Regions from separate parts of the Bacillus sp. OTU2372 genome, predicted to be linked through region 2. Evidence: riboswitches for the same ligand, from Rfam matches in the RefSeq annotation. Region 2 holds a riboswitch; the other holds the start of a gene.

Region 1 (16,645 bases), on a different contig from region 2:
GCATCTGTCTTGCTAGCAGTTAAGATAGTAGCTGATGTACTCATCCCTACTTTTAGGTTGGTTGGTTTATCAATATGAATGGTTACATTAAAGGTGGATGAACCACTTGATGATGATCCTTCCTCTGCAACTGCTGTAACTTTCCCTGTGTATGTCGCATCTGGGTAAGCACTTACTGTTAAAGTTACCGTCTGTCCTACTTTTACTTTTGAAATATCTAATTCATCTACCGAAACGACTGTCTGTAAATCGTTGTAATTGGTAAGATGAGCAACGACTATACCCTTGTTAATTCGATCGCCTGAAGCAACCGACACTGTAGTAATGGTTCCACTTGTTGGAGCAGTAATTGGATCGCTATCATCCGTAAAGGTTACTAATTCGTCTCCGGCGCTCACTGTGTCGCCAGCAGATACTAAAACCTCATCAATTTCGTTATTATCCTCTGTTGCTTTAAGATCCTCGGTGGTTACTGGTTCAACTGTTCCTGAACCACTAATTGTTACTTCTAACTTTCCTTTTTGCACTGTAGCCGTTCGAACCTGCGTAGTAGTGCTTGTACTAGCACTGCTTTTGGAGTGAAACCATTGATAGCCAACATACCCAACAACCAGTACACTTATCAATATCCAAATCCACTTCTTCATTTATCTAAACTCCTTTTATCATGGAACAGTCCGGACCCGCTCCAAGCATTTTTTTTATTTCATGAGCCTATTATCATGTGCGTCCCTTAACTTATCCTTAATAAAAATTAAAAAAGTCAAAAAGTGCCTGACACCAATAAATGGTTTAGGATAGTGTTAAATGTCGCTAATGGTGTCAGGCACCAGCTTATAGCATGAAAAAAGGATATATTATACAATTAGCGTAAGATATGTAGAGTGCGGCGGTGATATTATTGTTTAAGTTATTATTAATTGAAGATGATCAAACGCTTTTTAATGAAATAAAAGACCGGCTTATGGGCTGGTCTTATGATGTGTATGGGATTAGTGATTTCAGTAAGGTGATGCAAGAGTTTACGAGTGTTAAACCCGATTTAGTAATTATTGATATTCAGCTGCCAAAATTTGATGGTTTTCATTGGTGCAGGATGATTCGCTCCCATTCGAATGTTCCGATTTTATTTCTCTCTTCACGCGACCATCCGACAGACATGGTTATGTCCTTGCAGCTTGGTGCGGATGATTTCATCCAAAAACCGTTCCATTTTGATGTACTGATTGCCAAAATTCAAGCGACCCTTCGCCGTGTTTATAATTACAATCATGAACAAATAACCCTGAAAACCTGGCAGGCTGCAACGATCGATGTTGAAAAAAGCACGGTCAGCAGCGCGACCGGGACGGTAGAGCTCACAAAAAACGAGATGTTTATTTTAAAAAAGCTGATTGAGCAAAAAAATAAAATTGTCAGCCGAGAAGAATTAATCAAAAGCCTGTGGGATGATGAGCGGTTTGTTAGTGATAACACGTTAACAGTCAATCTTAACCGGCTGCGAAAAAAGCTGGACGAGCTTAATCTCGGACAATTTATTGAAACAAAGGTTGGCCAAGGATACATGGCATGTGAAGAGGCGCAAACATGATGATTAAAACCTTTTTAAAGGAAAGACGGAGCTGGATTGTTCTTTTTTTCTGTTTACAGTTACTAGTCCTTTTCACAGGCTATATTGATTCCGCCATAAAATTTACACCTCTTCTCTATATTGTTTTTTTATCGACGCTTATTTTTGTAATCTTTTTGTGCTTTCGCTTCCATAAGGAAACGAAATTTTATGCTTCTTTATCGGAATGGGAAAACAATCTCGATTTAACTAATATGGCCAAGGCGGAAAGTCCGTTTGAAAAAATAATTGAGGAAAGTATTGTGGATCAAACAGTGCTGCTAAAACAAACAATTTCGAATAATTTGGTGTCTGTGGAACAGGAAAAAGATGAGCTTTTATCTTGGATTCATGAAGTCAAAACACCTTTGACAGCTATGCATCTAATGATCGACCGTTTAGAAGAAAGTCCATTAAAAGCACAGTTATCTGTAGAATGGCTTCGTATCCACCTGCTGCTGGATTCCCAACTTCATCAAAAGCGCCTGCCCTTTATGGAGAATGATTTATATATAGAAGAGACTGACTTAAAAGCCTTACTTTTTAAAGAGATTAAAACGCTGCAATCCTGGTGTATGCAAAAAGGGATCGGCTTTGAAGTCGAATTAGAAGCAGCCTCTGTCTTAACGGATGCTAAGTGGCTGGCTTTTATTATTCGCCAGCTGTTAACAAACGCAGTGAAATACAGCTCGGCATCGGATATTGTTATACGAAGTTTAATGGAGGATGACCGAACCAAGCTGATGGTTCAGGATTTTGGGCGCGGCATTGACCCAAAAGACCTGCCGCGCATTTTCGATAAGGGCTTTACCTCAACAACCGTTCACCATGACAATGCCTCTACAGGCATGGGTTTATATTTAACCAAAAAAATTTCAGAGTCTTTATTGATTCATATCGATGTCCTATCAGACCCCGGCCTTGGGACCACATTCACGTTAACCTTTCCACGAAAAAATGAATTCGGCGCGATTTCAGGCATGTGACAAAAATGTCACATGCTTTGCTGTTTTGTTCGGTTAATCGAAGGAGAAGTCAACCGGCAAATTTTATAATTGGATTATCAAATAAAGGAGCGTGTTCGTATGAGGATTTTAGCAGCCCAAAAAATTCATAAGAGCTATGGTAATAAGCTGAATAAACAAGAGGTTTTAAAAGGGATTGATATTACCGTTGAAAAAGGGGAATTCGTGAGTATCATGGGGGCCTCCGGTTCCGGAAAAACGACGCTTCTCAACGTGCTGTCCTCAATTGATAAGGTCAGCGGCGGGACTATTACAATTGAAGGCAAAGAAATGACGGCTATGAAAGAAAAGCAGCTCGCTGAGTTTCGTAAGCAGCATCTTGGGTTTATTTTTCAAGATTATAATCTTTTGGATACGTTAACCGTTAAAGAAAATATTCTATTACCATTATCGATTACGAAGGTTTCTAAAAGAGAGGCAGATGAGAGGTTCAACCGGGTTGCAACGGAGCTAGGGATAGAACAGATTAAACATAAGTACCCAAATGAGATCTCCGGCGGGCAAAAACAGCGAACCTCGGCAGCGAGAGCGTTCATTCATGAACCAAGTATAATTTTTGCGGATGAACCAACAGGGGCGCTCGACTCGAAATCTGCATCCGATCTGTTAAACAAACTTAGTGAATTAAATCAAAACCGGACGGCCACGATTGTGATGGTGACACACGATCCTGTGGCAGCTAGTTTTAGCAGCAGAGTGATTTTTATAAAAGACGGGCAGATTTATACCCAGTTAAATAAAGGGGATCAATCCCGGCAGGCGTTTTTTAAGGATATCATGAAAACTCAAGGCGTGCTAGGCGGTGTGCCATATGAGCGTTAATCAGCTTATTTTTCGAAACTTGAAAAAAAATCTAAAAAACTATTATCTTTATGTATTTGCCCTTATCTTTAGTGTTGCCCTTTATTTTTCATTTGTTACTCTGCAGTATGACCCGGCGATGGATGAAACGAAGGATACCCTTAAAGGAGCAGCAGCCATTCGTACAGCAAGTGTTCTCCTTGTGGCCATTGTCTCGATCTTTTTACTGTATGCCAATAATTTCTTTATTAAGCGGCGGAGCAAGGAAATTGGTTTATTTCAATTAATTGGAATGACAAAAACTCGGATTTTCAACCTCCTAAGCGCCGAGAATTTTATTCTCTACTTTGGTTCATTGGTGGTGGGGATCTTTATCGGTTTTTCCGTCTCCCGGTTAATTATTATGATTTTATTTAAAATTACCAAGGTGGATGCAATTGCCCGCTTGCATTTTTCATCGCAGGCTTTGGTCCAGACTTTAATTGTTTTTAGTGTCATCTATATCCTAATTATGCTGATGAATTATCTTTTTATAAAGAGGCAGAGCATTCTATCTCTCTTTAGAGTTGTTTCCTCGACGGAGGAAACAGTGAAAAAAATGTCTATATGGGAAATACTTATGGGGATTTTGGGATTGCTTGCGATTATTTCCGGCTACTATATTTCATCGAAGTTATTTACTGGCGATTTTTCCACGATGACAGAACTGTTTTTGGCGATGATTTATATTTTGGGATCTGTTATTATCGGCACCTACTTGTTTTATAAAGGATCGGTAAGTTTTATTTTTAATATCGTTCGGAAAAAGAAGGATGGCTATTTAACAATCAATCAGGTATTATCCTTGTCGTCAATTATGTTTCGAATGAAATCAAATGCGCTGTTACTAACGGTTATTACAACATTATCCGCTCTTGCGATTGGGCTATTATCGTTGAGCTATATCTCCTATTATTCTGCTGAAAAGATGGCTGAAAACCAGACTGCGGGCGATTTCGCCATTACCAATGCAGAAGACGCCGATAAATTTAAGGATGCGTTGGCCTCGAAGAATATTGATTTCGACGAAAAGAGGATTGAGGTACTCCAGGTGTCCGCTAACCTTAAGAACCTTTTGGATACAAAACTTGAAGGTGTGATGGTGGACCCCAGTGCTCTGCCTCTTCCGACGATTAGTGAACGAGTTTTGAAAAATACCGATGTGGCCGCAGATGAGACGATTTTTACAGGTTATAATGATTTACTTCAGAAGTTTATGAATTTAAAAGAGAGCGGTAGAGTCGAATTAAAGGGGCAAACGGAATCAATTCCGCTTCATTACTTAGGATTAAAAAAGGATTTTGTGATTTCAGGATATTTTACGAACGGCGGTCAGCCGATTGCGATTGTAGACGATTCTGTGTTTGAACGCTTGAAGAAGGATGTAAATCCTTCTATTCAAAAGAAGACCTCTCTTTTTGTTGGCTTTACATTGAAGGATGAAGGTCAGCTCGAAAAGGCCAACCAGGTTTATCAAGATTTGTCCTTTAATGAGAATGACCTTTATTCGTCTCGTTTAGAGATCAGTAATACTCAGAAAAAAATGATGGGATTGATTATGTTTATTGTTGGCTTTTTAGGTCTAACATTTCTGATCACGTCGGGCTGTATTCTGTATTTTAAACAAATGGGTGAGAGTGAAGAGGAGAAGCCGAATTATACGATCTTACGCAAGCTTGGTTTAACGGAAGGGGATTTATTGAAGGGAATTCAAGCTAAGCAGCTGTTTAACTTTGGAATTCCGTTAGTGGTTGGGCTGCTCCACAGTTATTTTGCCGTCCAATCTGGCTGGTTTCTTTTTGGAGCCGAAGTATGGACCCCGATGATTCTAGTTATGGTCCTCTATACCGCCCTATACTCCATCTTTGGAATCCTATCCGTGCTTTATTATAAAAAAGTCATAAGGGCAGCACTCTAAAATAAAAAACGGGACTAATAGAAAAAAGCAGCCATGGCTGCTTTTTTCTATTAGGTGCCTGTCACCATTTCTTTATCGGTTATCTACTTTTTCTGGATAGAGGTCATGGTTCATTAGGCGGTAGTTTGCCATTTCTTCGTATTTGGTGCCTGGTTTGCCGTAGTTGCACCATGGGTCAATGGAGATGCCGCCGCGCGGCGTAAATTTGCCCCAAACTTCAATATAGCGTGGGTCTAGCAGTTTAATCAGGTCGTTCATAATGATGTTGACACAGTCCTCATGGAAATCCCCATGGTTCCTAAAACTGAAAAGGTATAACTTCAAAGACTTACTTTCAACAATCTTTTTATCTGGAACATATGAAATATACATAGTTGCAAAATCCGGCTGGCGTGTCAGCGGACATAAACTCGTAAATTCCGGACAATTAAATTTTACGAAATAATCCCGCTCAGGATGGAGATTATCAACTGCCTCCAAAACTTCTGGTGCATATTCAAATGAATAGGTAGTTCCTTGATTACCTAATAGTGTTAAATCCTTCAAACCTTCTTCGTGGCTGCGGCCAGACATAAAAAAACCCCCTATAAAAATGTGTCCCCACACTTTTTAAGAGAGTTTCAGCTGAATGTTCTTTTTCTATACAAACTAAAGGATAAAAAACAAAAAGCCACATCCTATATGGACATGGCAGAAAGTCATGTATCCATAGTTTTTTATAGAGGGTGTCAGCTATGAACCTCTCCCGTTCAAGTACGGGTATTCTCATCTCTATATAATAAAGAACTGACTAGAGAACGTCAAACAGAAAATTAAGGTAAAACATAGAGCGCGCTGGCATCCTGTCAGTTAGGACTAAACTTCCCTATTTTAGGTGCTCGTTAAGTACATTCTCTTCTAAAACAGAAAATTTGTCTCCGTACACTTTAGTAATGTGATTTTCTCCCCATAAACACAGCGCGTTTAAAATGCTTTCTAGGCTCAATCCATATTCACTAAGCTCATACTCCACTTTTGGCGGGACTTGATTATAAACAATCCGGTTAATAACGCCATCCTCCTCTAATTCTCGTAATTGTTGAGTTAACATTTTTTGTGTGATATCCGGCATCAGACGTTTCAATTCACTTGTTCGTTTCTTCCCGTGTGTTAAATGACAAAGAATCACGCATTTCCACTTTCCACCGATGACCTCTAATGTCGCTTCAACCGATATATTGTATTTCTTTTTCTTCATCTCTAACTCCTCCATTTTAATAGGTACTAAAAAGCACCTACCACACTTCGAACTATCTATAGCACTTTGAAGTGCATACTTTTCATTCACTACTGTATATTTCATAATAACATTTGCCGGTTAAAATATCCCATTATAATTCTTTTTATAGTTTTGCTTTTAGCCAATCATTCATGCAATAAAACCATTTTTAGGAGGAGAGAAACACATGAAATTAGATAAAAAAAGAAGTACACTCGCTTTGTTGGCATGCTTGATCACCTGAAATTTATTAATTTCATTTATGATCAGTTTCTTTTTCAGTTTTAATAGATTCTTTTTCCACCAACCATTCTCCTTTATACGTTGATTATAAATAAAGGTGTTAATTACTATTAAAATATGAAAAAATAGTAAAACAAACTAAACGCTTGTCCAGAACCTAAAATTTTGCTAATGCACTAAGAAAAAAGATAAACTTTACAATTAAGTATTTTTAAGAAATTAGTTATACAAAAATGTTCAATATAAATAAATAATCCCCAAATCCAAAAGGGAATGGGGATTATTTTTGTTCGTTTACTGTAATCTTTTCTTTTAAATAAAATCTAAGGGTTCAAATCATTTTCATCTTTCTCATATGCTATGACTACTACTTTTTTATTAGTACGTTCACTTAATTCATCTTCAAACGTTTTAATCTCACTTACCAAATTAGACGCTAAATCTGCAGCTACATAATGATTGTCTTTATCCACGTTCATCTCTCCTTTTTCTTTTATTATTTCTTCTCCTATTGCCAGTTATTCTCTCTGACAAGTAATTTCCACTTTTCACCGATAACCTCTAATGTCGCTTCAACCGATATATTATATTTCTTTTTCTTCATCTCTAACTCCTCCATTTTAATAGGTACTAAAAAGTACCTACCGCACTTTGAAGTATCTATATCACTTTGAAGTGCGTACTTTTCATCCACATCTGTATATCCCATAATAATATTTGCCGGTTGAAATATCCTTTCATAATTCTTTTATAGTTTTGCTTTTAGCAAATCATTCATGCAATAGAACCATTTTAGGAGGAGAGAAACAAATGACTATAGATAAAAAAAGAAGTACCTTCGCTCTATTAGCATTAGCCGTAAGTGCTTTTGCCATCGGAACAACGGAATTTATCAGTGTAGGGCTGCTGCCGCTCATAGCAAAGGATTTACAAATATCTGTTACAACTGCCGGCTTAACTGTTTCTTTATATGCCTTAGGAGTAACTTTCGGGGCTCCTATTCTGACGTCCCTCACATCTAGGATGTCACGTAAATCCTTGTTACTATGGATCATGATTATTTTTATCATCGGCAATGGGTTGGCGGCAAGCGCATCTAGCATTGGTGTTTTATTAACTGCCCGTGTGATTTCTGCCTTTTCACATGGTGTCTTTATGTCGATTGGATCAACGATTGCTGCAGATTTAGTCCCTGAAAACCGAAGGGCTAGTGCAATATCGATTATGTTTTCAGGACTTACAGTGGCAACTGTTACTGGTGTTCCTTTTGGTACCTTCATCGGCCAGCAATTCGGCTGGAGGATGGCGTTCGTTATCATTGTCGCAGTCGGCGTGATTGCTTTCTTTGCTAACAGTATCCTTGTTCCGTCTGATTTACGAAAAGGGGTTCAGACAACGTTCCACGACCAGTTTAAATTGGTAACCAATGGTCGCTTATTGCTTCTATTTATTATTACTGCGCTTGGTTATGGAGGAACATTCGTAGTGTTTACGTACCTATCCCCTATTTTGCAGGATATTACGGGATTTAAGGAAAGCACCGTTGCCGTGATATTACTTGTTTATGGTATCGCGATTGCCATCGGAAATATGGTGGGCGGCAAATTATCTAACCAAAATCCTATTAAGGCATTATTTTATATGTTTATCTTCCAAGCTGTCGTCTTATTTTCTTTTGTTTTTACCGCACCACATAAAATAGCAGGCTTAATCACTATCTTTTTCATGGGCCTGCTGGCATTTATGAATGTACCTGGATTACAAGTTTACGTCGTTATGTTAGCAGAAAGGTTTGTCCCTGCTGCAGTTGATGTAGCGTCTTCGATTAATATTGCTGCGTTTAATGCCGGTATTGCGATGGGATCCTACTTTGGCGGCGTGATTACCAACTCGATTGGATTAATTCACACCTCTTGGATTGGAGCATTAATGGTCCTAGGAGCGGTCGTTCTTACGGGCTGGAGCTGGAGACTTGAAAGGAAAGACCGTAAAGAAGCCGGTATTAAGATTGAAAAAGTAATTTAATTTCACCCCTTTGTTTTCATAGTAGGCGCGGGGGGATAGTGTAATAGCCCCCTGCCTTTTTATAAAAGAATTAATCTGGAGGATGATTATAATGGTTAACAACTTACAAGACACAACTACACTTAGCAATGGAGTAAAAATGCCTTGGTTTGGACTTGGAGTATTTAAAGTAGAAGAAGGGCCAGAACTAGTCAATGCAGTAAAGTTTGCCATAAAACATGGATATCGCAGTATTGATACAGCTGCCATCTATCAAAACGAAGAAGGAGTAGGACAAGCGATTCGAGAAGGAAACAAAGAAGCGGGTATTTCCAGAGAAGACCTTTTTGTTACATCAAAGGTCTGGAATAGTGACTTAGGCTATGAAGCAACTCTAGAAGCATATGAAACAAGCTTAAAGAAATTAGGGTTAGACTATTTAGATTTATATTTAATTCATTGGCCTGTAGAAGGAAAATATAAAGAGGCGTGGCGAGCTTTGGAAACTCTCTATAAAGAAGGCAGAGTAAAAGCAATTGGCGTAAGTAACTTCCATGTTCATCATCTGGAGGATTTAATGAAAGAGGCCGAAATCAAGCCAATGATTAATCAAGTGGAATTCCATCCCCGTTTAACACAAAAAGAAATCCAAACTTTTTGCCGGGAACAGGGAATCCAAATGGAAGCATGGTCACCATTGATGCAGGGGCAGCTATTAGACCAGCCGGTAATCAAAGAAATTGCTAATAAGTATAACAAGTCTACAGCACAAGTTATTTTGCGGTGGGATCTCCAAAATGGGGTCGTCACCATTCCAAAATCAACAAAAGAACATCGCATCATCGAAAACGCCGATATATTTGACTTTGAACTAACCAAAGCCGAAATGGAACAAATTGATGATCTGAACCAAAACCATCGCGTCGGCCCAGACCCCGACAACTTCGACTTCTAAACAACACAAAAGGGTTGGTAATGATGATGCTTTTTCACCATTACCAACCCTTTCATTGTGTTAATCTACTTTTTGGTGCCTGTCACCGTTTGCGCCCCTTCCACCTTGTTTAACAATTTATCGGTGCCTGTCACCCTTTAGAATATTTTCCCTGGGTTTAGGATGTTTTTGGGGTCGAGGTTGTTTTTGATGATTTTCATGATTGGGATTATATCTCCGTGTTCTTCTAGCAGGAACGCTTTTTTGCCGAGTCCGATTCCATGTTCCCCTGTGCAGGTTCCCCCTTTGGATAAGGCATAGGAAACAATCTGATGATGAACTGCTTCTACTACTTCCAACTCTTCTTCACTGTTCGGATCAATCGGTAAGCAAGCATGATAATTACCATCGCCAACATGGCCCAAAACAGCCCCCTCTAAACCATATCTCTCGATCACTTCCCTGGTCTGCTTTAAGGCCCCAGCAAGTTGTGATAACGGGACGCAGACATCAGTAAACATTAAGACTTTTCCAGGATTGGCGGCTTGAATAGCAAATGCTGCATGGTGCCTTGCCTCCCATAATTGTGCCCTTCTTAACAAGTCATTCTCAAATTCAAAAGAAACACATTGCTCATCCTTTAGAATTTCTTCCATTACTTCCACACTATATGTAACTTCCGGTTCATTTCCGCTAAACTCCAAGAAAAGAGTTGGCTCCTCACGGTAATCTGTAGTCTTAAACCTATTAACTGCCTGAATCGTTTTTTCATCAACTAGCTCGATTTCCCCGATTGCAAGTCCTGATTTTAAGAGAATAGCAGCGGCATTTCCAGCTGCTTCAATCGAGGGAAACACAGCTTTTACAGCAGACACAGCCTCTGGAATGCCCCTCAGTTTTAAGGTAATCTCCGTAAAAATGCCCAATGTCCCTTCTGATCCTATTAACAAGCCCGTTAAATTGTATCCTGCTGAAGATTTAAATGAATGCCCTCCGGTTCGAACGATGGATCCGTCTGCTAAAACCACCTCTAAGCCGAGGACCTGATCACGCATTACTCCGTATTTCACACTGTTAGTACCGCTGGCATTCGTGGCCGCCATACCGCCGATTGAAGCATCTGCGCCTGGGTCCGTCGGAAAAAACAACCCATGTTCCTTCAGAGCCTGATTGAGCTGATTTCTTGTGACCCCAGGTTGTACCGTCACTTGAAAGTCATCTGGCCGGATGGATAAGATTTGATTCATCAAACTAAAGTTAAGACTGATGCCACCGAATACCGGAATAATATGTCCTTCTAAGCTCGTCCCCGCCCCGTAGGGCACGAGTGGAATGGAATGCTCACTAGCAAATTGCACAATCCTGCTTATTTCCTCTTTTGACTTAGGAAACACAACTGCATCCGGGCAGGATGGTGTATGATATGCTTCCCCTTTACTGTGCTGTTCTAAAATAGTTTTATTGATCGAAACACGCTCACTATCCCCGACAATCGCTAACAATTTATCATTAAGATTCACCTGAGTCCCCTCCATAACACTGAAACTAGTACACTTCTTAATAAATATTTTAAACATCGGGGAAGTTAATTTATAGTTAATATTAAAAATTTTCACTTATTTCTTTAAAATCAACAGCTTTTAAATGATAGATTTCAGAGAAAAAGTCTGTTTTGATTAACGGCAGGTTAAGCCCCATTTTCATTAACTCATCTCCATAAAATACTTGGCCATCGTCGTTAATTTTGTATCGAAGCTGCGGATTCAGCCCGCGTAATTTCATTCGTAGGAAAGGTGGATTCGGCGTCGCTAGCGTCTTATAGTAAATTACCACTGCTTGCCTTTGACCGCGTCCTACATACATCCAAGCGGTATCCATCCCCTCAAAGGGGCTCCACAGCCGATACAGGTCACCAAAAAGGACGATTTCTTTTATTTGATGATATAGCTGAATTTCCCGCCCGACTAGCTCTTTGTCTTCCTTGCTAAGTTTATCGATGTTTAATTCAAACCCAAGATTGGCGGCCATGGCAACATGACATCTCATCTCTAATGGTGTCATTCTGCCAGTCTGATGATTCGGGATATCTGAAACATGAGCTCCCATCGTAATAGCCGGATAAACTATACTCGTTCCATATTGAATTTTCAGCCTTTCGACCGCATCCGTATCATCACTCGTCCAGGTCTGCGGCATATAATACAGCATCCCTAAATCAAAGCGGCCGCCCCCGCCCGAGCAGCTTTCAAACAAAATTTCAGGAAAGCGCTCCGTTAAAACTTCTAAAACCCGATACAACCCCATCATATAACGATGGGCCGTCTCCTTCTGTCTTTCTGAAGGCAATAATGCAGATCCCACCTCCGTCATATTCCGATTCATATCCCATTTTACATAGCGAATTGGGGCACTCTGAAATAGATCCGTAAACGTTTCTATCAGCCAATCACACACATCATCCCTGCTTAAATCCAGAATAAGCTGATTTCTCGAAAGTGTCCGGTTCCTCCCTGGTACATGCAGACACCAATCTGGATGCCTGCGGTACAAATCGCTATCGGGAGAGACCATTTCCGGCTCCACCCACAAGCCGAATTGCATCTCTTTACCATTGATATAACTAGCTAATCCGTTCAATCCATTAGGAAGTTTTTTCCTATTAACAACCCAATCTCCAAGCGAACTCTTCGCATTATCACGACGGCCAAACCAGCCATCATCCAAAACAAACAGCTCAATGCCCAGTTCCTTAGCGGCATCAGCAAGATCTCTTAACTTTTTTTCAGTAAAATGAAAATAGGTTGCCTCCCAATTATTAATGAGGATTGGCCTTGTTCTGTCACGATAAACTCCGCGGCAAACCCGGCTTCGAATGATTTTATGAAAAATCCTCGACATTCCGCCCAATCCTTCTGAGGAATAGACCATCAGTGCCTCCGGTGTTTGAAAAATTTCACCTGGCTTCAACAGCCATGAAAAATTAAATGGATTAATTCCCATATTGATCCGGGTTATCTCAAAAGGGTCCACCTCAATGGTTGCCTTGAAATTTCCGCTGTAAACTAGACCAATCCCGTAAACATCCCCATACTCCTCGGTTGCATCCTTTGATAGTAAGGCTAGAAAGGGATTATGCTGATGACTGCTTGCACCCCTTGCGGAAGAAATCGATTGAACACCGTGGATCAGCGGTCTCCGTTCAATTTGACGTTCCCGTGCCCATGTTCCTTGAAGGTGAAGCCAGTCCCATTTCGAGTTATGGAAGTCAACCGACATGCTCATGCTTTTTTCTATCTTCACCTCACGGCTGCCTAGGTTTTCAAACGAGACCGACCTCGTGATCACATCAAAATCTCGGTAAATCGTATAATGAAGGTTAAGACCGACGCCAAGAATGGAATCCACCAATGTTATGACCAGCGTGTCCGCCTCATCATCATCCTCTACATAGACCATCGGCAGCCCATTCAAACGGGGCTTTCCTTTAAAAATCGCATAGGAATCATATACAAATTCAGTTACTGTTGACCCATCAGAACTCTGAAGCTGATAAGCCGGCGTTCGGAAGTCTCCATTTCCAAAGGCAGGATATTCCTGCGGCAGGGTATCAAGCGAAAACCGGGGGTCAGCAGGTTCATTCATCGGCGAAAAGGTTCTTCCTTTAAATGGAAGAATCGCTAATGGCTGGAGCAATTGGACCCTACTCCCCCAATATAAATGCGCTAAATACTTTCCATGGACAAGCTGCATCATGTAACTGATTCTGCCATTATATAAATGAAATAGCTTCTGTTCTTCATTCCATTCAATCGGCATGACATCCACTCCTAAAATGACATTTACTTCACTATATTCGCGGTTTAAGTGGAAAATGGTGTCAGGTCATACATAAAAGTGAAAATTTTTGATGATAATATCTAATAGCTAAATTTTTAGAATTGAATTTAGGAAGTGCAGCGATGGATTATTTAAATCATCTTCTTGAACACTTTGGCTATCTGGGGATTATTTTTGCTTTAATTGGCGGTATCATTGGCCTGCCAATTCCTGATGAAGTTCTTCTTACTTATGTGGGTTATAATGTTTTCGCAGGAAAATTGGCGTACCTGCCATCACTCCTATGTGCCTATTTCGGGGCAAGCAGCGGGATTACACTTAGTTTTATTTTAGGCATTGTGTTAGGAGCTCCGTTTTTACATAAGTTTGGCCCGAAGCTGCATATCAGTGAGGCAAAGATTGATCGAACGAAGAAATTATTCAATAGATTTGGCCCGTTCCTTCTCGTTATTGGTTTTTTTATTCCAGGCGTCCGGCATATTACCGCCTATCTCGCAGGAATTAACAATTATTCTTATAAAAAGTTTGCCCTGTTCGCCTATTTAGGAGCACTAATTTGGTGCTTTACCTTTATCACTTTAGGCAGATTGCTTGGTGGAAACTGGGTATATGTTGGAACATACTTTTCTAGGTATAGTATCTATATTATTGCCTTGTTCCTAATAGGTCTGTTTATTTTGTACACCTATAAAAGGAAAAGAAAAGTATTGAAAAATGCTTCCTATGATTAAGAAAAGCGCAAGCGCCTTGGTCAGCCCCGATATAGGGCGACTTGTCGACTGGCCGGCGAAAGCAGGGTCAAAGACTAGTCGCCCTTAATGCGTACAGAAAGCGATAGCTTTCTGTAGCCAAGCATAAGACGAGCCGGCCGAAAGGTTGCTTTTTAACCTTTTGGACGGATTGGCTGTAGACCATCGAGGGGCTAGGCGCTGAAGCTAGACAATTCTCAAAGTAAAAACTTTATACTTATCTCATGAAAAAGATGCTCTCGAACCGAGAGCATCTTTTTTCTGTTATTACCAGCCTCGGCTTGCACCTCCGCCGCCAGAGGAACCGCCTCCGCCGCCTCGAGACCCTCCACTGCCTCCGCCTCGTCCACCACCACGGGATAGAATGGAGAGGAGTAAATAAGTAAGGGTGCCTCCGAAAAATTTAAAGTCAAGGAAGACGACAACCAATACGATGATAATAATCAACCAGGATGGGATTCCGGTTCCTTCATTCTTTGGCGCCGTTTTTTGTCCACTTTCACCGTTATATTCGGCCATGACTTCTTTGGCGAGTGCTTTGTAAGTTTCCGTTACGGCTTGGTTGGGCTTGTTATTTTTTAAAAAAGGGATAGCATATTGATCTAAGATTCTTCCTGCTTTCGCATCGGGAATTCTTCCTTCGAGGCCATACCCGACCTCAATCCGGATTTTGTGTTCCTTCATCGATAAAACAAGGAGGATGCCATTGTCCTCTTTTTCGCTGCCAATTCCGTATTGGCGAAATGCCTCATTCGCATATTCTTCAATGGTTCTGTCACCAATACTATCAACGGTCAACACAGCAACCTGTGCGGTTGTCTGATCTTCAATGTTTCTGCCTAAGTTGATTAGTTCTGCTCTTTCTGTTTCGTTTAGAACATGAGCAAAATCTTGTACATAGATATCTCCGACGGGAGCAGGTATTTGGACATCCTCAGCAAGTGCACGGGCTGCACACAGAAATAATGTGGTAAAAACCAATAGAAGGCTGAAGATCCGTTTCGCTTTCATTACCCGTTGCCTCCAAAGTCAACTTTGGGAGCTTCTTGGGCTTGTGGGTCTGCTTTGAAATATTCTTTTTCATCAAACCCGCCGATTCCTGCAATAATCGAGCCCGGGAATCTTTTTACTTTTTTATTGAATTCCGCTACTTGTTCATTGTAATCCTTTCGTGCGACAGCAATTCTGTTTTCGGTCCCGGCCAGTTCATCCATTAGCTGGGAAAATTGCTGGTCTGCCTTAAGGTTAGGGTAGTTTTCAACGACAACGAGCAAGCGGCTTAGTGCACCGGATAATTGATCGTTAGCGGTTGCTTCTTCTTCGGGGGTTTTTGCTCCGGCAAGCCTTGCACGTGCATCTGAGATGGAGGCAATGACTTCTTTTTCATGTGCTGCATAGCCTTTTACGGTATTGACTAAGTTTGGTATTAAATCTAGCCTTCGTTGGAGTTGATTTTCGATTTGAGCATGCGACTGATTTACGTCTTCTTCTAGATTGACAAAGCTGTTATAGCTGGACATAAACATGAGGCCAAAGATAACAATGACAGCAACCACAATTCCTAATCCTAACCAACCTTTTTTCAATCTAATCACGTCCTTTCTCACTTATAGTATATATCACATGGTAAATAAGTTCCCTATTTAAGCCATTTAAAAACTTACCTATAAATCCATTTAATTAAACGTTTGATTAGTTTTGCTGCCGAATTGATTAAACGTTTGATTAATTTTTTTCATTCACCAATCCATTTGAATTTAAGAATTTGTTAACCTCCTTATGGCATAATAAAACCATTGAAATACCTTTGTCACTAAAGGCTTTTCCCCAACTAATTAATCGTTTGATTAATTATTATTTATGAGATTTCCGAATAAAAATAGCATTTTATGTCAATCAGAATTATGAAACCTTTAGTGGGCTTAGCCGTATATATATGTATCTTTACGAATTTTGTACCTACAATAAAAACTATAATAGACGGGGAGATATAAATTGGGATTATACATTTTACAAATTGGACAGTATGCTTTTGAAATTTATTATTGGCTTATCTTAATATCAATTTTTGGCTCCTGGTTTCCACAATTTCAATCAACAAAGATTGGGATCTGGATCTCAAAGCTCGTCGAACCATATTTAGGCTTCTTTAGGCGGTTCATCCCTCCACTTGGGCCTATTGATATTTCACCGATTGTCGCTATATTCGTTTTTAGATATATAACAGG
Region 2 (16,645 bases):
GTCATAAAGCTTGTTTAATGAGATTCGTAGACCTTCTGGGTCAATCTCCCAGCCCCATTCACTGGCTTTAAGGAATGGATTTTTTACACCACCGATTATGTTACCAGATGCACCTTCTTCGTCCGTCTTATCTTTCTTTTCAGTGCGGGACATATAATAACTAAACCCGATATAGTCAACAGTACCTTCTTTAATGATCTCTAAATCGCCATCTTGAATGTCTAATTTAATACCATTTTCCTTAAAGTAACGTTCGGCAAAAGCAGGATATTCACCACGAACTTGGACATCTCCACAATAGTAGTTAAAAATTTGTTCCTCTTTTAAAGCATGCATGACATTTTCAGGGTTGCTATCGAAAGCATACACTGGAGCATAAACAAGCATGCATCCAATTTGCGAACCAGGAATAATTTCGTGCCCTATTTTTACAGCTAAAGCACTAGCCACAAATTGATGATGCAATCCTTGGAAACTTTCTTGTAAACGAGCTTCTTCACTTGAGGCGGAAAAACCTAAGCCGAAAAGTGGGAAGTGTGTCGCTCCATTAATTTCGTTAAAAGTCATCCAATACTTCACTTTATTTTTATAACGATCAAAAACGGTTCTTGCATATCGCTCAAAAAAACCAATGAGTTTTCGATTTTTCCAAGCACCGTATTCTTTGATAAGGTGTAAAGGTGTTTCATAATGTGAAATGGTTACCACCGGTTCAATACCATGTTTGTGTAACTCATCAAATACCCGATCGTAAAAAGCTAAGCCTTCTTCATTAGGAGATTCTTCGTCCCCTCTAGGAAAAATACGTGACCAAGCAATCGACATACGGAAAACCTTAAAATCCATTTCCGCAAAAAGAGCAATGTCTTCTTTATAGCGATGGTAAAAATCAATTGCCTCGTGATTTGGATAGTGGTACTTACTTTCGTCAATCTCATAATTGAAGCCAGGTTTCATTAGAAGTTCTAAGCGAACTTTCCCACCAGGAAGCACGTCAGCAAGATTTAAACCTTTACCGCCTTCTTGAGATGCTCCTTCTAATTGATTAGCAGCGGTTGCTCCGCCCCATAGAAAACCTTCTGGAAATTTACGATTCATCAAAAGTCACCTCATTATTTTTTTAAAGTTAATAATATGTAGAAAGTAGGGGGAATTGGATTTCCCCGAACCTCCCATTACTGCAATGCTAGAAATGCTTCTCGTGCGTTAATGGTGCCTTTTTTAACTGGTTCGATTGTTTGATAACGGTCAGGATTTGTAATTATGACTGGAGTAATTAAGTCATATCCCTCTGCTTTAATAGCTTCCATATCAAAGGTAACAAGAGTTTGGCCCACTTCAACAAAGTCGCCGTCTTTCACATGTGCTGTGAAGTGTTTTCCCTCTAGCCTTACTGTTTCCAATCCAACATGGATCAAGATTTCTGCTCCATTATCACTTGTAATGCCAATTGCATGCTTTGTTTTAAAAATAGTTGTTATTCTACCAGTAACAGGAGATACTACTTTTCCTTCCTGCGGCTGGATCGCTAATCCTTTACCCATGATTTCAGTAGAGAACGTTGGGTCATTTACTTCGCTTAATAGTTTTATTTCACCTTTTAAAGGGCTGAATACTTTTTCAGCTGCTACGACTAATTCAGATTTAGTGTCTACTGTGTTTGTTACTGTTGCTGTTGCTGTTGTAGTATCTTGCTCTTCTTCACTTTCTACATCCTCAAATCCCATAAAGAATGCTGCAACTGCACCAGCAGCAAAAGCAATTGGGAATCCTAAAGCTGCCAAAACAAATGTGTCACCGACAAAAGAAGCTAATCCTGGTAAACCAGCGTTACCGCCAAGGATAAAGTATTTTACCCCAAGAGCGCTGTAGTACGCTCCACCAACGGCTCCACCGATAAGACCGCCAATAAATGGTTTCTTAAGGCGCATGTTTACACCGTACATAGCCGGCTCAGTAACACCCATAACAGCCGTTAAGCTAGTGGTCATTGCTAAAGATTTAAACGATTTGTTTTTAGAACGTAATGATACAGCAAATGTTGCTCCAGCTTGTCCCATGTTTGCCATAAACATCGAAGGCATAATAACATCATAACCTTTAGTTGCAATATTGTTCATTGCAATTGGCAAAAACGCATAGTGCATACCTGTCATAATGATTAATGACCATGTTCCACCTAATAGGGCTCCTGCAAATAGTCCTGCGTGATCAAATAATGCACCTACACCTGCAGAAAGCCAGTTTCCGATAATCGAACCTAATGGACCAACGGCAATTAAAGTAACTGGGACAACAATCAATAATGTTAATGTTGGGACGAAGATCAGCTTAAACATGCTAGGAATAATTCGATCAACCCATTTTTCCACATATGCTGCAATCCAGATGGCTAGTAAAATCGGGATAACAGTTGATGAATAAGTAACCGCCGTTACAGGAAGACCAAGGAAGTGAACCGGCTTACCTGCACTTAATAATGCTGTTATCGTTGGATGTAACAGCGCCGCTCCTATGGCTGCTGCTACGTAAATGTTGCTGCCAAATTTTCTAGCTGCGCTCACTGCCAGCAGGATAGGTAAGAAATAAAACGCTCCATCACCAATCGCATTTAAAATAGTGTAAACTTGACTCGTAGCTGTAAGCCAGTGAAACGTTAGTGCAATAGCAAGTATCCCTTTGATCATACCGGCACCAGCAATCGCTGGCAAAATCGGTGTAAACACACCTGAGATAACATCAAAAATTGCATTTAATGGGTTTTTACTTTTTTGAGATTTCTTACTAGTGCTGTCTGCCTTAAGCGAGCTGTTTTCTAAAATAGCATTATATACTTTCGGAACATCGTTTCCGACAATAATTTGAAATTGGTCTCCGCTTATATTGGTACCCATAATTCCAGGAACCTTTTCTAACTTTTTACGGTCTACCTTACTTTGATCTTGTAAATTGAAACGTAATCTTGTCATACAGTGAATGACATTTTGAACGTTGCCTTCTCCACCGACTAATTCAAGGATGCTTATGGCTGTTTTTTTGTAGTCCATGGTTATACCTCCTGATTTTTTGTAAAAAAATAACCTGAGTAACAAGAGATGGACACAGACATTTTTGTCCCACTCGAGTTCCTCAGGTTTTGCCTGCATTACCAGTAACAATCCTGTGTTAAAAGTATTAAATTTGTAAATGCCGAAGCCAGTTGTAAGTTCTGGCCAGTTTCTGTAACCGTACTTCGACTAAGGGAATAAAAAAAACCTAAATTGCACGCTATACACCATAAAAGTGATGAACATACAATTTAGGTTTTGCCTGCTTTATCAGTAACAATCCTAAAAAATTAATATTAATTTGTACGCCTATAATAGCATCCGCTTTCATTATCTGTCAACGCTTTCTTTTAAAAAAATTTTAGGATCTATTTACCACACGTTCAATATGAATCGTAAGGTAGGCCATCTCTTCTTTTGTCAGCTGATGGTTATGTGTTTTTTTGATAAAATCGCGGATTTTCTCCACACAGGCAAAGGCTTCTTTTTGCTTCTCTTTGACCATCTCATAGAGAAAATCATCTTCGTTGTTGTAGGGAGAATCGGTATATAATCGCTGCGCAAAAAATTTGAGATGGGTTAGAAAACGGAAATAATTCAATGATTCCTCATCAAGCTCTATCTTGAAATGATATTTAACGATATTTAGAATATCCTGAATTAATCTTGTCATGTTAACGACGTTCGGCATTTCTTCGTTTAATTCTGCGTTGACAATATGCATCGCTATAAAACCGGCTTCATCCTGTGGAAGAGTAATCCCAAGCATCTCTTGTATCTTTGTTAAGGCCTTTAAACCAATCTCATATTCGTCAGCATAAATTCGTTTGATTTCCCACAGCAACGGATTGGAGATAATTAGCCCTTTTTGACTTCTTTCAATGGCAAAGGTGATATGATCCGTTAACGAAACATAGATACTGTCATTTAATTTTTTCCCCAGTTTCTCTTTCGCATAGGAAATAATCCGTTCAGAAACATCCATGTATTCCATTGGAACATCATACAATAATGTTTTAAATTTTTCCGAGACATCCTTATTATCTAATTTAAATGTTTTCTCGATCTTTGATTCATCCACAAGGTCACCTGGTCTTTTTTGAAATGCAATCCCTCTGCCCATAATCACAAGTTCTTTGTTATGGGAATCGATCACACTGATGACATTGTTATTAATTACTTTTGCGATTTTCATGTCAATCACCTCTAAAAAAATAAAAACCTAAAACTAACGATAATGGCGTTAGTCTTAGGTTTTGCCTGATTTAACAGTAACAATCCTATAATATAAAAATTAATTTAATAAAATCTTAACATCAAATAAAAAGACAATCAATAATTAATCGAACGGGAGATAGGGAAATCGGCCCTTGCTCGTTTTAAGGGAGTAGCCTTTTGATGAGTAATTTGGGCTTCTTTCGGGATTTTTCAACCATGAATTGGAAGCCATACATAAGCACGGATTTGGCCATAAATAAGATTCCCAATTGATAATGCTTCATTCGAACGAGAGAGATAATACCCATTCTCTTTAATACAAACATGCCGGGATAGACAAACAAAAAGTCCGTGACTAAGTTCACGATTACATAGCGAAAAAAGTTTCCAAATGTAAATTTTAAAATCCAAATAGAGCCAATCATAAAAGGACCTAAAAGGAAAGGCAATTCTCCCATAACATTAGGAATCAGTCTATCGTAAAATCTCCACCAAACCCGCCTTTTAGCCAATATGCTTTCAACAGAAATCCAGCAAGTAATAAAAAAGGCAGCTGGCAAAAAACGTTTAAAGTTTCTTTTTCCTAACATCGGCACAGACAACCAGGGTACCAGCATCATGACGATTAAAAACATTTTATTATATTTCATTTATAGCCATTCCTTTTTTATTTTTAATATGCACCAGATTTAATGGTATTATTTACTACTCTGGAAAATAATTCTTTAGAGATGATATTTTAAAATAATGTCATTGACTCGTATTTTTTTTTATAATAATATATTAGTTTGCAAGTATTCTAAATTAACGTGGTTCGAAAACCTCCCACGTAAAAAAACTAAGGAGAAATGAATATGGAAAAATTTGCGCAGCCGGTAAGTACGAATGCCCCATCAGGCAAAGTGCACAGAAACGCGCACGGAATCGTCGTTAATGGGATTATTGCTGCTTTGTACATTGCAGTTTCGGCGTTGATTCAGCCGTTTGGGTTTACCCAGGTTCAGTTCCGTGTATCGGAGATGTTTAATCATTTAGTCGTTTTTAATAAAAAGTACATTTACGGGATTGTTTTAGGTGTATTTATGACGAATTTATTTTTCTCGCCAATGAAGGCTTACGATTTAATTTTTGGAGTAGGACAATCGGTGATTGCTTTAGTCATTACCATTCTTTGCTCACGGTTTATTAAAGGAATTTGGGCTAGAATGATGGTAAATACTCTTGTTTTCACGTTTACGATGTTCTTGATTGCGCTTGAACTGCATTTAGCTTTTGATCTGCCCTTCCTATTCACATGGCTTACCACCGCTATTGGTGAATTGGTTGTTATGGCCGTAGGAATGCCGGTAATGTATATTTTAAATAAACGTGTCCATTTTGAGAAAATGGTTTAATTGTAAACGGAGAGTTGCTGCTTTTAACGGCAGCTCTTTTATTTTTGAGTGGGATTTAGGTGTGGAGTTGTCATACGCAAATCTCTCGAAAATAAGCAGATAGATGGCAATTCAATTTTTGAAAAATTATAATAATAATGCAAGCCGGCTAAAACGAGTAGGTGGATAGAAGCAATTAAAAATAAATTCTTTAATCTTAAACTAGAGGGGGAAAATTGCGATGGTTCAACGTCCAGAAGTAAGTGAGTTTCCTGAGTATTATCTGCCGTACGTAAATTTGGTTCCAGATGGGGACCTATCGGAGATTTTAAAAGAGAATTTGGAGAAAACTGCCTCATTAGCTGAAGGTTTATCCGAGGAATCTGGACAGTCCCGTTATGCTCCAGGGAAGTGGAGTATTAAAGAAGTTCTTGGTCATATGACTGACACAGAACGGATTATGAGTTACCGTCTGCTGCGAATTGGCCGCGGTGATCGAACACCACTCGCTGGTTTCAACGAAAACGACTATATTGCTGCATCTAACTTTGATGGGCTTTCAATAAAACAAATCATCGAAGACTTTACCGCTGTCCGTAAAGCTACCATCACGCTCATTAACAATATGCCTGAAGAAGCTTGGGAGAGGATTGGAGTTGCCAACAATTCCGATACCACTACACGTGCCCTCGCCTACATCATCGCAGGCCACGCACTCCACCACCTTAAAATAATAAATGAACGATATCTATAGTGTTATTGGTGTCAGGCACCATTTGATTGAAAGAAAACCTTTAATGGGTTTTCTTTTTTGTTGCGAACGCACGTTCCTTGTTTTATAATTAAAATATTGGTAAGAATAGGAATTGTGTTGTTTCACTTATCCTTGTTCATACCAATGTTGTTTTCTGTTTCAGATGGAAAGTGAAGTTTACCAATTAACCAAGGAGCTGATTTATGATGACATTACGTTTGATTCCCTATTTAGTGATGAATGGTAATGCAAAAGAAGCAATTGAATTTTACCAAAAGGCCTTAGATGCTCAGGTTCTATTCAGCCAATCGTTCGGTGAAATGCCGGAGAATCCTGAATTCCCACTGCCAGCAGAAGCAAAGGATCGTGTTAGTCATGCAACCATTAAAATTGGTGAAACAGATCTAATGCTGTCCGATACCTTCCCTGGACAGCCACATCAAAGCGGGAATCAGGTAACGATCTGTATTTCCACAAATGATGCTGATCAGGCGCATAGATTCTTTGATGCATTAAAGGATGGCGGTCAAGTGGGTATGCCGCTGCAAGAGACTTTCTTTAGCCCGGCATACGGCAGTGTTACGGATAAGTTTGGTATTACATTTCAAGTTTTCACTGAGGGCAGATAATCATTTTGATCAATTCCCTATACTGATATCAGCATGAGGTTAAAATACATAGTGGGAAGGCAACCAAAAAAACGGCTTCGCATGCATTTTATGCAGCGAAGCCGTTTTTTTGGTTTTATCCATTGTTCACTCATAATCGAGTGTATAATAATTTCGTTTATAAGTTAACCTTTGCCTCCACACCATAATGGTCAGATACCACCATTTTATTGTGATTGTTAAAGATTACTCTTGAAAAATCCACTTGTAAAGGTTGATTGGTTAAGATTAAATCAATTCGCAGGTCTTGCTTATTATTGCTCCAGCCGGCGATTTTTCCTTTAACGGTAATTCCTTCATCTTTTTCTTCTGCTAGATTGTATGTGTCATAAAGACCATGACTTAACAAATACTCATACCCCTCTCCCTTAAGAGAAGCATCGTTGTTAAAATCACCCATTAGAAAAAAAGATTCATCCCAATTCAACTTCTTGAACATCTTGTCAGCCTGTGCCTTAAAAGGTTCAACTTCATCATGCCACCAACCCATATGGCAAGAATAAAAAGTATAAGGTTTGTCCTTGTACTTTATCGTTGCTCCTATTATTCTTCTTGTTTTCCAGTTTACTGCATAATCCTCACTTTGCGATACAAAGAAGGAGCGGTGCTGAATGATTGGATGTTTGGTTAGAATAGCTACCCCTTCTTCATAGGTTCCATTCTTGATATAGTGAGTCAAATCCCACACCATCGAATATTCGTCATTGCCACGCTTTTTAAGTTCTTGTAACAAAACGTAGGCGTAATTGTTTTTCTTTACTTTCCCATCCACATACTCTTCAGCTATTGCCTGGCTTACCTCCTGCAAGGAAATAACATCATAAGAATTTTCAATTATGGTATCTACTAGATGTGCTATCTTATCAAGCTGATGTTCCTCATGCCAAGAATGGCAGTTTAATGTTAAGAGTTTCATAATCACCATACCCCGATGTATTTTAACATATTGAATATTTTAACATACACGTTTCATGTTATTAATTAATGAGCCTTCAACATTGGTATAGTGTTAATACCATTAATGGTGGCAGGCACCTATTTTTAGCCTAGTTTGGTACGGGCAGCAGCTGGCTGGTATTTTCTCATCGGCCCTTTTTCGAGGACTTCATGGAGATAGAGGTTACCTTTCGGGCTCGTTTTCTTTAGCAGGTCCATCAGGTATGTAATGTCATCGAGCGCTCTATGTGTTTGGTAATCTGTAATATCATGAGCCTGTAATAATGTCAGGAGTTTTCCGTTTGGAAATCCATAGTTTTTCCAAGGGATATTTCTCATCGTACAATACCATTTTAATTCATTGACTTCAGGATACATGTGGTAAAGGAAACTTCTGTCAAAAGAAGCGTTATGCGCAAAAACCGCATCAGCACGATGGAAATAGGTTTTAATTTTCACATCATAAAAGCTTTTTCCTTTTACTAATTCATAAGGAATCCCATGGACACGAAAGGCAGTGTCATAATTGTTGCGGGCTGTCCTTGAAAGGGGCTCACGTAAGAAAGAATCCTCCTCTATAATCTCGATAATTTCTCCCGTTTCCCTCCGGTAGGTGAATAATTTAAGGGCAAGTTCAATAACTTCGTCTTTTGCAGGTCCTAAACCGGTGGTTTCAACGTCCAGGACTAACCCATATTGTTCCGATCTTTGCATACTGATCATTCCTTAAAATAAAGTTATCCCCATTATATCAAAGCTCCGGTCATTAAAAAATGACCATTCTTTGGGATAAGATACATTTAAAAAGGCATCCCCCTAGTGAATGCCTTTCATCTCGTACTTATTTTTCCTGTTTAGAGACTTGCTCTTTTTCAATAATATCCTTAACCACATCTTCAATCGTTACGTTTCCTAGAGCCTTCTCTAATGCGGTTTGTGCAATCGAAAATAGCGGGCCAATTGCATTTTGAATATTTCTTCCCACGGGGCAAGCTGGATTTGGATGTTCATGGATACTAAATAATTCATCTTCCTTGACCACATCCACAGCCTTATAAACATCGAATAGAGTAATTTCGGATAGATTCTTTGCTAATTCCGCTCCTGCAACCCCAGGGCGGACATTGACCAATCCTGCACTTTTTAGCATCCCCATAATTTTTCTAATAACAGCTGGATTCGTGTTTACGCTTCCTGCTAAAAACTCGGATGTACTAACACCACTTTTATTTATCTCAATTAGAGTTAATATATGAATACCAACAGCAAATCGGCTGCTTATAGACATCTTTAGACACCTTCCTTACAGTTACTACCCTATCTTTTTTCATGTAATTAACCCAATTACATGTTTATTATACCTTAAAAAGCCCTAATCAATCAAAAAAGCAGCAATGAATCGCTGCTTTTCCCATGAAAACCTAACGGCTGCTCTCCATCCCGTTCAGAAATGCCTGGATAATGATTGTCAGACTTTCATCCAAATTTAACTTCATTTTAAAGCCGCCCTTTTGCTCTAACGCAGAGAAACCATGCAATATGCTGCGTAATCCTCTAACAGTGTGTAAGGCCTGCTCTCCCTCCAAATGATAGGTTTGCAGGACACGGACAGAAAGGTCAACAATCTTGGCCCCTGCCTGTTGTACCTCCTCATCTTCCGGGTTTGGTGCTAGTAAAGTCGCTTCATAAATCCCTGGATGTTTTCGGGCAAAATTTACATACGCCTTACTCATGGAAAGAACCGCCTCCGTTCCGGCTACCCCTATGGCGGCATGTGCCATCTCCTCATATAATTGGGTGATTCCATGAATCGCAAGTTTTTTTCTTAATCCTGGCAGTCCCTCAAAATGGTTATACAATGAAGGGGGGCGAATCCCTAATTTTTTCGCAAGGGTTGCTAGTGTAACCTCAGATATTCCTTGTTGATCGGCAATTTCCCCCGCTGCATCTAGTATGGCGGACAATTCAAGTCCAACTTTAGGTCTCGGTGACATTTCCCTTCTCCTTTATCCGATTTTCCGATTAAACACTTCCACTGCTTTTTCCATCACAGCCACAGGATTCTCTACCATTTCCCCGTGGCCCACTGCCAGCAGCTTGGGTTGATAGCTAAGCAATTTTTTTGCACTTGCTAACGCTGTTTTCTTACTCCAAGTACCGAAAGCCGGAAATGGAAAAAATGGTTTTATATCCCCGGCAACGGCGATACCGCCTCTTGTTTGAAAGGCATCACCAGCAATTAAGGCTTTAGTCCGCAAATCGAGGAATGACATCGATCCTGGTGTATGCCCTGGTGTTTCAATGGCAGTTAATGAACCAACTAACTCTCCTTCTTTGAGTAAAATGTTGGCCCGAGTTTTTAGATCTTTCGGTACTCCCCCTTTTATCGGAGTTTGATCTTCATGAGGATCAAGTGAACGGTCATTATTCATTAGTCTGTAGTCACGGGATGAGATATAAACAGGTACTTCTGGCAGTGCCATTTTAATGGGATCAAGTGCACCAACATGATCTTCATGGGCATGTGTTAATACGATTTTGGTAATAGGTTTTCCAATTTGTTCTGCTGCCCTCAAAATTCCATTTGCGCAAAATCCGAGGCCAGCATCTATTAACGTTAATCCATCGTCTTCTTCCACCAAATAGCAGTTTACCGGAAAAACATGTGCCATAAATGTCACTTGATAAACATAACCTTTTTTTATTAGTCTCATTTCCCTATCCCCTTTAACTAATGATGTTAGTTTTATCTTAACTAACATCATTAGTTAAATCAAGCTATATTTTCCTTTTTTTTGAAATAAAAAAGCGTTTCCTACTCTAATTGAGATGGAGACGCTTATCTTATTTCAAAAGAAATGATTTGGATTGTTAAAAGCTGCTATCTTCATTTAATTCCTGTTTGCTTTCATACCAACGTGTAACCTGAGTAAGAATAGCATAGACAAAAAAGAAATTCATCGCCCAGACATTAATAAAAGGTGCAATTCCTCCGTATTCGATTGTTTCATAGCCTTTTAGTTTCATTACGATCATCGATTCGATAAAAATAAGTACAAAACCAAGTACTCCCGCGACAGCAGCTTTTAACATTAGCCTTCCCCTCCAAATCTTCTTCCTAAGTTTTTTTATCCTATTTAAACATTAGTATTATTGCAATTTCGACAATTTTGTGAACGTAGATAATTCTATTATATGGCATATTTTAATAAACACAACTACTTAAAAGTAAAAAAGGTGCCTGACACCCGAAGGGTGTCAAACACCTTTTTTACTTTGTTAACTCCGTTTATACTCGAAGTCTGTTTGTTACCTTTGACCTGGTTGGTAAGTGCCGTGGCCGTGGTGGTAACCATGACCTGGATAATAACCTCCATGACCATGATGATAACCATACCCCGGATAATAGCCCCCGTGGCCATGATGATAACCATGCCCTGGATAATAGCCTCCGTGGCCGTGATGGTATCCATATCCTGGATATCCTACCGGAGTAGGATAATACCCTCCATGGCCGTGGTGATAACCACCACCTGGATAATAACCGCTATGCCCATGATGATATGCGCCAGATTGTTGTCTTTCTTCCATTCTAAGATCCCTCCTTTACAACTAGCTGTAAACAGTGTATGTCTACACTTCAAAATCGGAATGGATACTTGCCCATTACGCTTCCGTGCATATATTAGTAAATCTTCACATCTTCCACATAAGTTCTGCACAAGTTCTACATATATTTTTCATATAATAAAGATAACTTAATTAGGAAATGGTTCGACGAACTTATTTCTTAAAACTTCCCATAATTTGATTGGTGATCCCGCTAGTCAATTTTTTTTGCTACTCCAATCCTAATCTTCACAACTTCCACACAACTTCCACCTATTTTCTACACAAGTTTTCACTATTATAAAAGTAACTTATTTAGGAAATAGTTCAATGAGCTCATTTCTTAAAACTTCCCATTTTTTAGATTGGTACCGACTCCAATCTATTTTTTTTGCTCTTATACCGAAGAAAAAGGCTACGGAAATGTGCAGCCTTTTTCTTGTATAATGTTTATTTATCTTTTATATTACACTCTTATCTTAATATACTCCTACTTGGTTCCAAGCCGAGGCAACTGCATTGTACTGGGTGCTGCCTGTGCCGTATAAATCTGCAGCGGCTGCAAGCAGTGAGGCGCGTGCATCGCTGAAGTTACTTTGTGGGTTTAGATACACGGTAAGCGCACGATAGTAGATTTTCTCAGCAACAGCTGTTCCTAAGCTGGAAATCGTTAAATAGGCCGCCTTGTTAGGGATTCCACTATTCGTATGAACCCCTCCATTATCGGAAGTAGTATAAACATAGTTGTTCATATGATCAGGTTGTCCGTAAAGTGTTGGGTTTGATAAGCTGCGGAGCGCATCTCCTGATTTATTTGGCGTGTACACATCCTCACCAACTAAGTAATCTCCCTTATCTAGGAAAACCCCAAACGTATCGGAAATCGACTCATTCAATGCCCCAGATTGGTCCACATAATCTAACCCCGCGGTTCTTTCCGTAACAGCGTGTGTTAATTCATGGGCAACGACATCGAGAGCGCCTGATAAAGGTCTAAATGTTACTCCATCGCCATCCCCATATACCATTTGCGAACCATTCCAGAAGGCATTATTGTAATTTCTGCTATAGTGCACCGACGAACGAATCGTTGCACCATTGTTATCGAAGCTATTACGATTAAACGTATTTTTGTAATAATCGTATACTTTGCCGGCATAGTAGTTGGCATCTACATCCGCACCCTGAGAAACAGCATTGAATTTATTGTCTGGGTCTACAGAATAGTTACCCGGCAACAAGCTCCGGCTTTGTGCCGTTCTAGTTTCAATTACGCCTGACATCGGTTTTGTTACATCATATAAATAGTAAGTACCGTTTGAATAATAGGTATTTAGAGTTTTATAGTCTCCTAATACTCCGTATCCAGAGCCTGTTGTGGCACCATCCGCTACAGCATTATATGAATCTAATACATTCCCATTCACCGCATCCACATATACTACCCAGTTGGCCCCATAAGGTTGGATGAATTGCAGGTTAGTTTTGTAGGCCAGATAGAAATCATTTGCTTTTTTATAAACGACTAATTCGGCTTTTTCAACGGTATCTTTAAACTTCGCACCAGTTGGACCTGCCTCCGCATTTGTTAATGTTTCTTCTTTAGTTAAATTAATAGATTTCCAGGCTCTATCTAGCGCAGCATCCTTAGTCAGTTGTGCTTTCAGGTTTCCCTTAAAATAATTGGATGCGGCTGGAAAAACGTCGCCATTAATAGCAGTAATGATACCATTTTTATCGGTATGCACCTTGAATTTTGCCCCATCTACCGGAATACCTTGCACAGATTGAACAAAATTATAGTGTTTGCTTCCAAGCTCGTCGGTCTGAACATCCAGCAAAGTTAAATCTTTATCTGCATCTAATTGATACAGTGATTTATTATCTTTTAAAAATTGCTTTACGGATGCTTGATCTTTATAAGCCTTAGTAGAGAGTTTACCGTGGACGAAGGAGGGAACGGTTTGTCCCTTTTTCCAAGTAACCTTTGCATCCTTGCCAAACTGGCTTGCATCCTTTGAAACGGTAACATTATACGGAGTAGTGTTGGCTGCAGCCGATATCGGCTGCACTGCCCCAACCGTTAATCCTAATGCTAGCATGATAGATGTTCTTTTCTTCATCGTTTCCCAGCCTCCTAATCCTATATTTGTTTTTTATTGCAAAAATATCATATCACGGTAAAAGCATCCGCATAATTGGGAAAAAAGTGAGGAGAAAGGGGGTCAACTCCTGTCGATTCTTGAAATTCTATTAAAAATCCCAACGCTCATATTTGCAAGCGTTGGGAAAATTAATAAACCTCTATTCTCATGACGTGAAAATCCAAGTTGATTTCTTGACTATTTCTTCTTTGCTAAGATGATCTTTTCCATGCTTTTATTAATCAAATGATTTCCCGCTACAAAGACAGCAATACATATGATGACAGACCATAAACCTAAACGGCTTAAATAAATATTTCCAATAAAAATAATCACCAGCAGCCATCCACATTTAAGGAACCAATAGAGGAAGTGCATGAACTCCATCCTTTCACAAACACTTTATCATTATATTCTCTGAAACCACTTGAATTTTCAATCAAACAGCTTTCACAACTTACCATGCTTTTATCCACTTTACAGCCAATTCTTCCTGCCGCAGGTAAAGGCAGTTCTTACTTTCATAAAATCATACATCAGTGCAGCCTTTCTGCCTTTTTCCGTATTGGGATTCATCTTTGGACGAAGACACTCCATAAATTGCGTATCACATTGGCAGGATGATAATCCGCGGCTCAAGCAGTAATCATGTTTTTGACAGCAGGCATCTACATCATTTATCGGTGCTCCAGGGCCGCTGCAGCCAGGTCCGCACCACTTATATCCAGGAAAAATACAGAATGAAAAGGGACTCCTTCTCCTCTTACTTTGCATTGTAACACCTCCCTAACCTCTTTCTATTAGGGTATGAAAATTTAATTTGGATGAAATAGCCAAAATCCCTATTCAGTTAGTAGGAATATTAAACTTTTCTATTATCAGATAATAAGATATTTGATATAACTAACAAGGTATTTTGGGATACCCTATGGCGGGAATTTATCCATCCGTATAGATAAACAATCAGATAACTGTCGGATAACTGTTACCGATAACGGGGTTGGTATGAGGGAGGATCAAATTTCACAAGCGTTTAATCCATTCTTTACTTCAAAAAAAGCCGGGTCAGGTCTTGGATTAACGGTGTGCAAGCGGATCATAGATTCCTACGGAGGAGAAATTAAGATAAAAAGTAACCCAAACCAAGGGACACAAGTCGAAATACTTCTGCCATTAGTTTCACAATCATAGCTTCAGTTTTTAAAGAATTGGTACTTACTAAAAACGCTCAGAGTTAAATCCTCTGAGCGTTCCTGTTTCTTATGGTATTGGCAGTTAGACTACTGAGGTCTTTCGATTTCAAAAATCTCGCCGATTTTCGCATAATTATTACCCGCCAGGCGGCTTACCGCAGCTAAGCCTTTCGGGCCGATTCGTCCACTTTCATAAAGGTCACTTTCAATATGGTATTGAACAATTCTACCGATGATAAGATCACATCCTGGAGAATCCTCCCCGCCTATTTCCAAGGAATGCTCTAATCTACACTCCATTCTGATTTTAGCTTCCATAACACCTGGTGTAGAGACCTTTACGCTTTTTACAGGAGTTAATTGCGCTAGTTCAATTTCACTTTGATCTGGCGGGAGGCTGGCCGCTGTTTTATTGATTAATTCAACATTATGTTCATCGACAATATGCACAACAAATTCTTTTAAGTCTATTATATTTCTAGCTGTATCCTTTTGTCTTCCTCCTGAGCGTTGAATAGCTAACGATATCAAAGGAGGATTGGCCGATACAATATTAAAATAACTAAAGGGTGCGCCATTCAAAACACCCTCTTTCGACAAGGATGTTACGAATGCGATTGGTCTAGGTATAATACTTCCAATTAGAAATTTATAATTTTCTCTTTCGGTATTTTTAGATGGGTCTATTGAAATCATCATTAAGCCCTCTCCTCGCTATGGGTCTAGTGTAGATCCAATTTTATTATAGCGGTATTTACCAATTTTATGCGAATTAGAGTTTAATTAATACCAAAAAAGTCCCCAAAACAAACTGCCCGGGGACATAATTATTTAACTTACACTGCTTACTTTATTTCGGCCGCGATGCTTGGATTGGTACAATCCCTCGTCAACGCGGCTTAATAATGAATCAATCGTGTCATCCGGCAAAAATTCTGTAACGCCAAAGCTAGCTGTTAATCTTCCAACAACTTGGAAATCATGCGTGGCAACCGTTTCTCGTAAAAGTTCCGCTAGGTTAATAGCTCCCTGCCCTGTCACAGTAGGAAGGATAATAAATTCTTCTCCGCCCCATCGGCCAAACCATTCTCTAGCTGCAAGGTTACTTTGGATTAAATCAGCTAGCTCAATTAATATAGCATCCCCAGCTTTATGGCCATACTGATCATTAATCATTTTAAAATGATCAATATCGAAAAAGATCACGGAAAATGTGATATTCATTTCTTTAGAATCTTTTAATTTTTGTTCAAACCATCCGTCGATTTGATGACGGTTAGCAATTCCAGTTAATGAATCTAAATAGGCATGCCTTTTAAACAGTTGGGCTTCAGCATATACTTTAAAAATGTGCTGGGCATAATAAAGAACGACGATATAAACAAAATTTGCGAAATAGTATTGAAATAAAGAATCCATTGATTCAGTTGAGAGCCTGTTAAAATAAGTAAGACCATCTACCAGAGTAAGCAGAAAGATAAAAATAGAGAAGGTAAGCCCTTTCTTCACTCCTAATGTTAAGAAGATAAATACGATATAAATGGGCATCCAAACAATAAAGTCTCCTAGTGAGCCTCCGCTTGGGAGCAAATAATGAGCAACCGTGTCAAAAAAAGTAACAATATGGTAGACCGTTATTAAAGCTAAACATGAATACTCTATAAACTTAACCCAACGCCTTTTGATTAATAATACCCAGCTCA

The links. Region 2 has a riboswitch for preQ1 ahead of AAHB15_RS06405 (QueT transporter family protein). Riboswitches for the same ligand answer to the same signal wherever they lie in the genome.
Region 1: another riboswitch for preQ1. It lies ahead of queF (preQ(1) synthase); the one in region 2 lies ahead of AAHB15_RS06405 (QueT transporter family protein).

What each region holds. Positions count from the first base shown of each region.
Region 1 covers NZ_JASATK010000015.1:425-17,069, forward strand. The annotation lists gene AAHB15_RS20175 (efflux RND transporter periplasmic adaptor subunit) at 1-647, opposite strand, end outside; gene AAHB15_RS20180 (response regulator transcription factor) at 902-1,591, shown strand; gene AAHB15_RS20185 (sensor histidine kinase) at 1,591-2,595, shown strand; gene AAHB15_RS20190 (ABC transporter ATP-binding protein) at 2,695-3,456, shown strand; gene AAHB15_RS20195 (ABC transporter permease) at 3,446-5,392, shown strand; gene queF (preQ(1) synthase) at 5,465-5,965, opposite strand; PreQ1 riboswitch class I at 6,095-6,141, opposite strand; gene AAHB15_RS20205 (winged helix-turn-helix transcriptional regulator) at 6,258-6,629, opposite strand; gene AAHB15_RS20210 (hypothetical protein) at 7,217-7,366, opposite strand; partial or broken gene AAHB15_RS20215 (winged helix-turn-helix transcriptional regulator) at 7,423-7,497, opposite strand; gene AAHB15_RS20220 (MFS transporter) at 7,704-8,918, shown strand; gene AAHB15_RS20225 (aldo/keto reductase) at 9,010-9,852, shown strand; gene AAHB15_RS20230 (FAD-binding oxidoreductase) at 9,990-11,351, opposite strand; gene AAHB15_RS20235 (alpha-galactosidase) at 11,434-13,647, opposite strand; gene AAHB15_RS20240 (DedA family protein) at 13,791-14,399, shown strand; gene AAHB15_RS20245 (TPM domain-containing protein) at 14,685-15,428, opposite strand; gene AAHB15_RS20250 (LemA family protein) at 15,428-16,003, opposite strand; gene AAHB15_RS20255 (YggT family protein) at 16,413-16,645, shown strand, end outside.
Region 2 covers NZ_JASATK010000002.1:306,360-323,004, forward strand. The annotation lists gene AAHB15_RS06385 (glycoside hydrolase family 1 protein) at 1-1,098, opposite strand, end outside; gene AAHB15_RS06390 (beta-glucoside-specific PTS transporter subunit IIABC) at 1,176-3,047, opposite strand; gene licT (BglG family transcription antiterminator LicT) at 3,409-4,242, opposite strand; gene AAHB15_RS06400 (hypothetical protein) at 4,427-4,915, opposite strand; PreQ1 riboswitch class I at 5,069-5,113, shown strand; gene AAHB15_RS06405 (QueT transporter family protein) at 5,120-5,659, shown strand; gene AAHB15_RS06410 (DinB family protein) at 5,880-6,392, shown strand; gene AAHB15_RS06415 (VOC family protein) at 6,599-7,021, shown strand; gene AAHB15_RS06420 (endonuclease/exonuclease/phosphatase family protein) at 7,179-7,976, opposite strand; gene AAHB15_RS06425 (exonuclease domain-containing protein) at 8,102-8,710, opposite strand; gene AAHB15_RS06430 (Rrf2 family transcriptional regulator) at 8,838-9,284, opposite strand; gene AAHB15_RS06435 (TetR/AcrR family transcriptional regulator) at 9,418-9,990, opposite strand; gene AAHB15_RS06440 (MBL fold metallo-hydrolase) at 10,003-10,710, opposite strand; gene AAHB15_RS06445 (hypothetical protein) at 10,868-11,089, opposite strand; gene AAHB15_RS06450 (hypothetical protein) at 11,306-11,587, opposite strand; gene AAHB15_RS06455 (M4 family metallopeptidase) at 12,085-13,728, opposite strand; gene AAHB15_RS06460 (hypothetical protein) at 13,948-14,127, opposite strand; gene AAHB15_RS06465 (phospholipase) at 14,227-14,523, opposite strand; gene AAHB15_RS06470 (ATP-binding protein) at 14,671-14,940, shown strand; gene AAHB15_RS06475 (flavin reductase family protein) at 15,030-15,638, opposite strand; gene AAHB15_RS06480 (GGDEF domain-containing protein) at 15,774-16,645, opposite strand, start outside.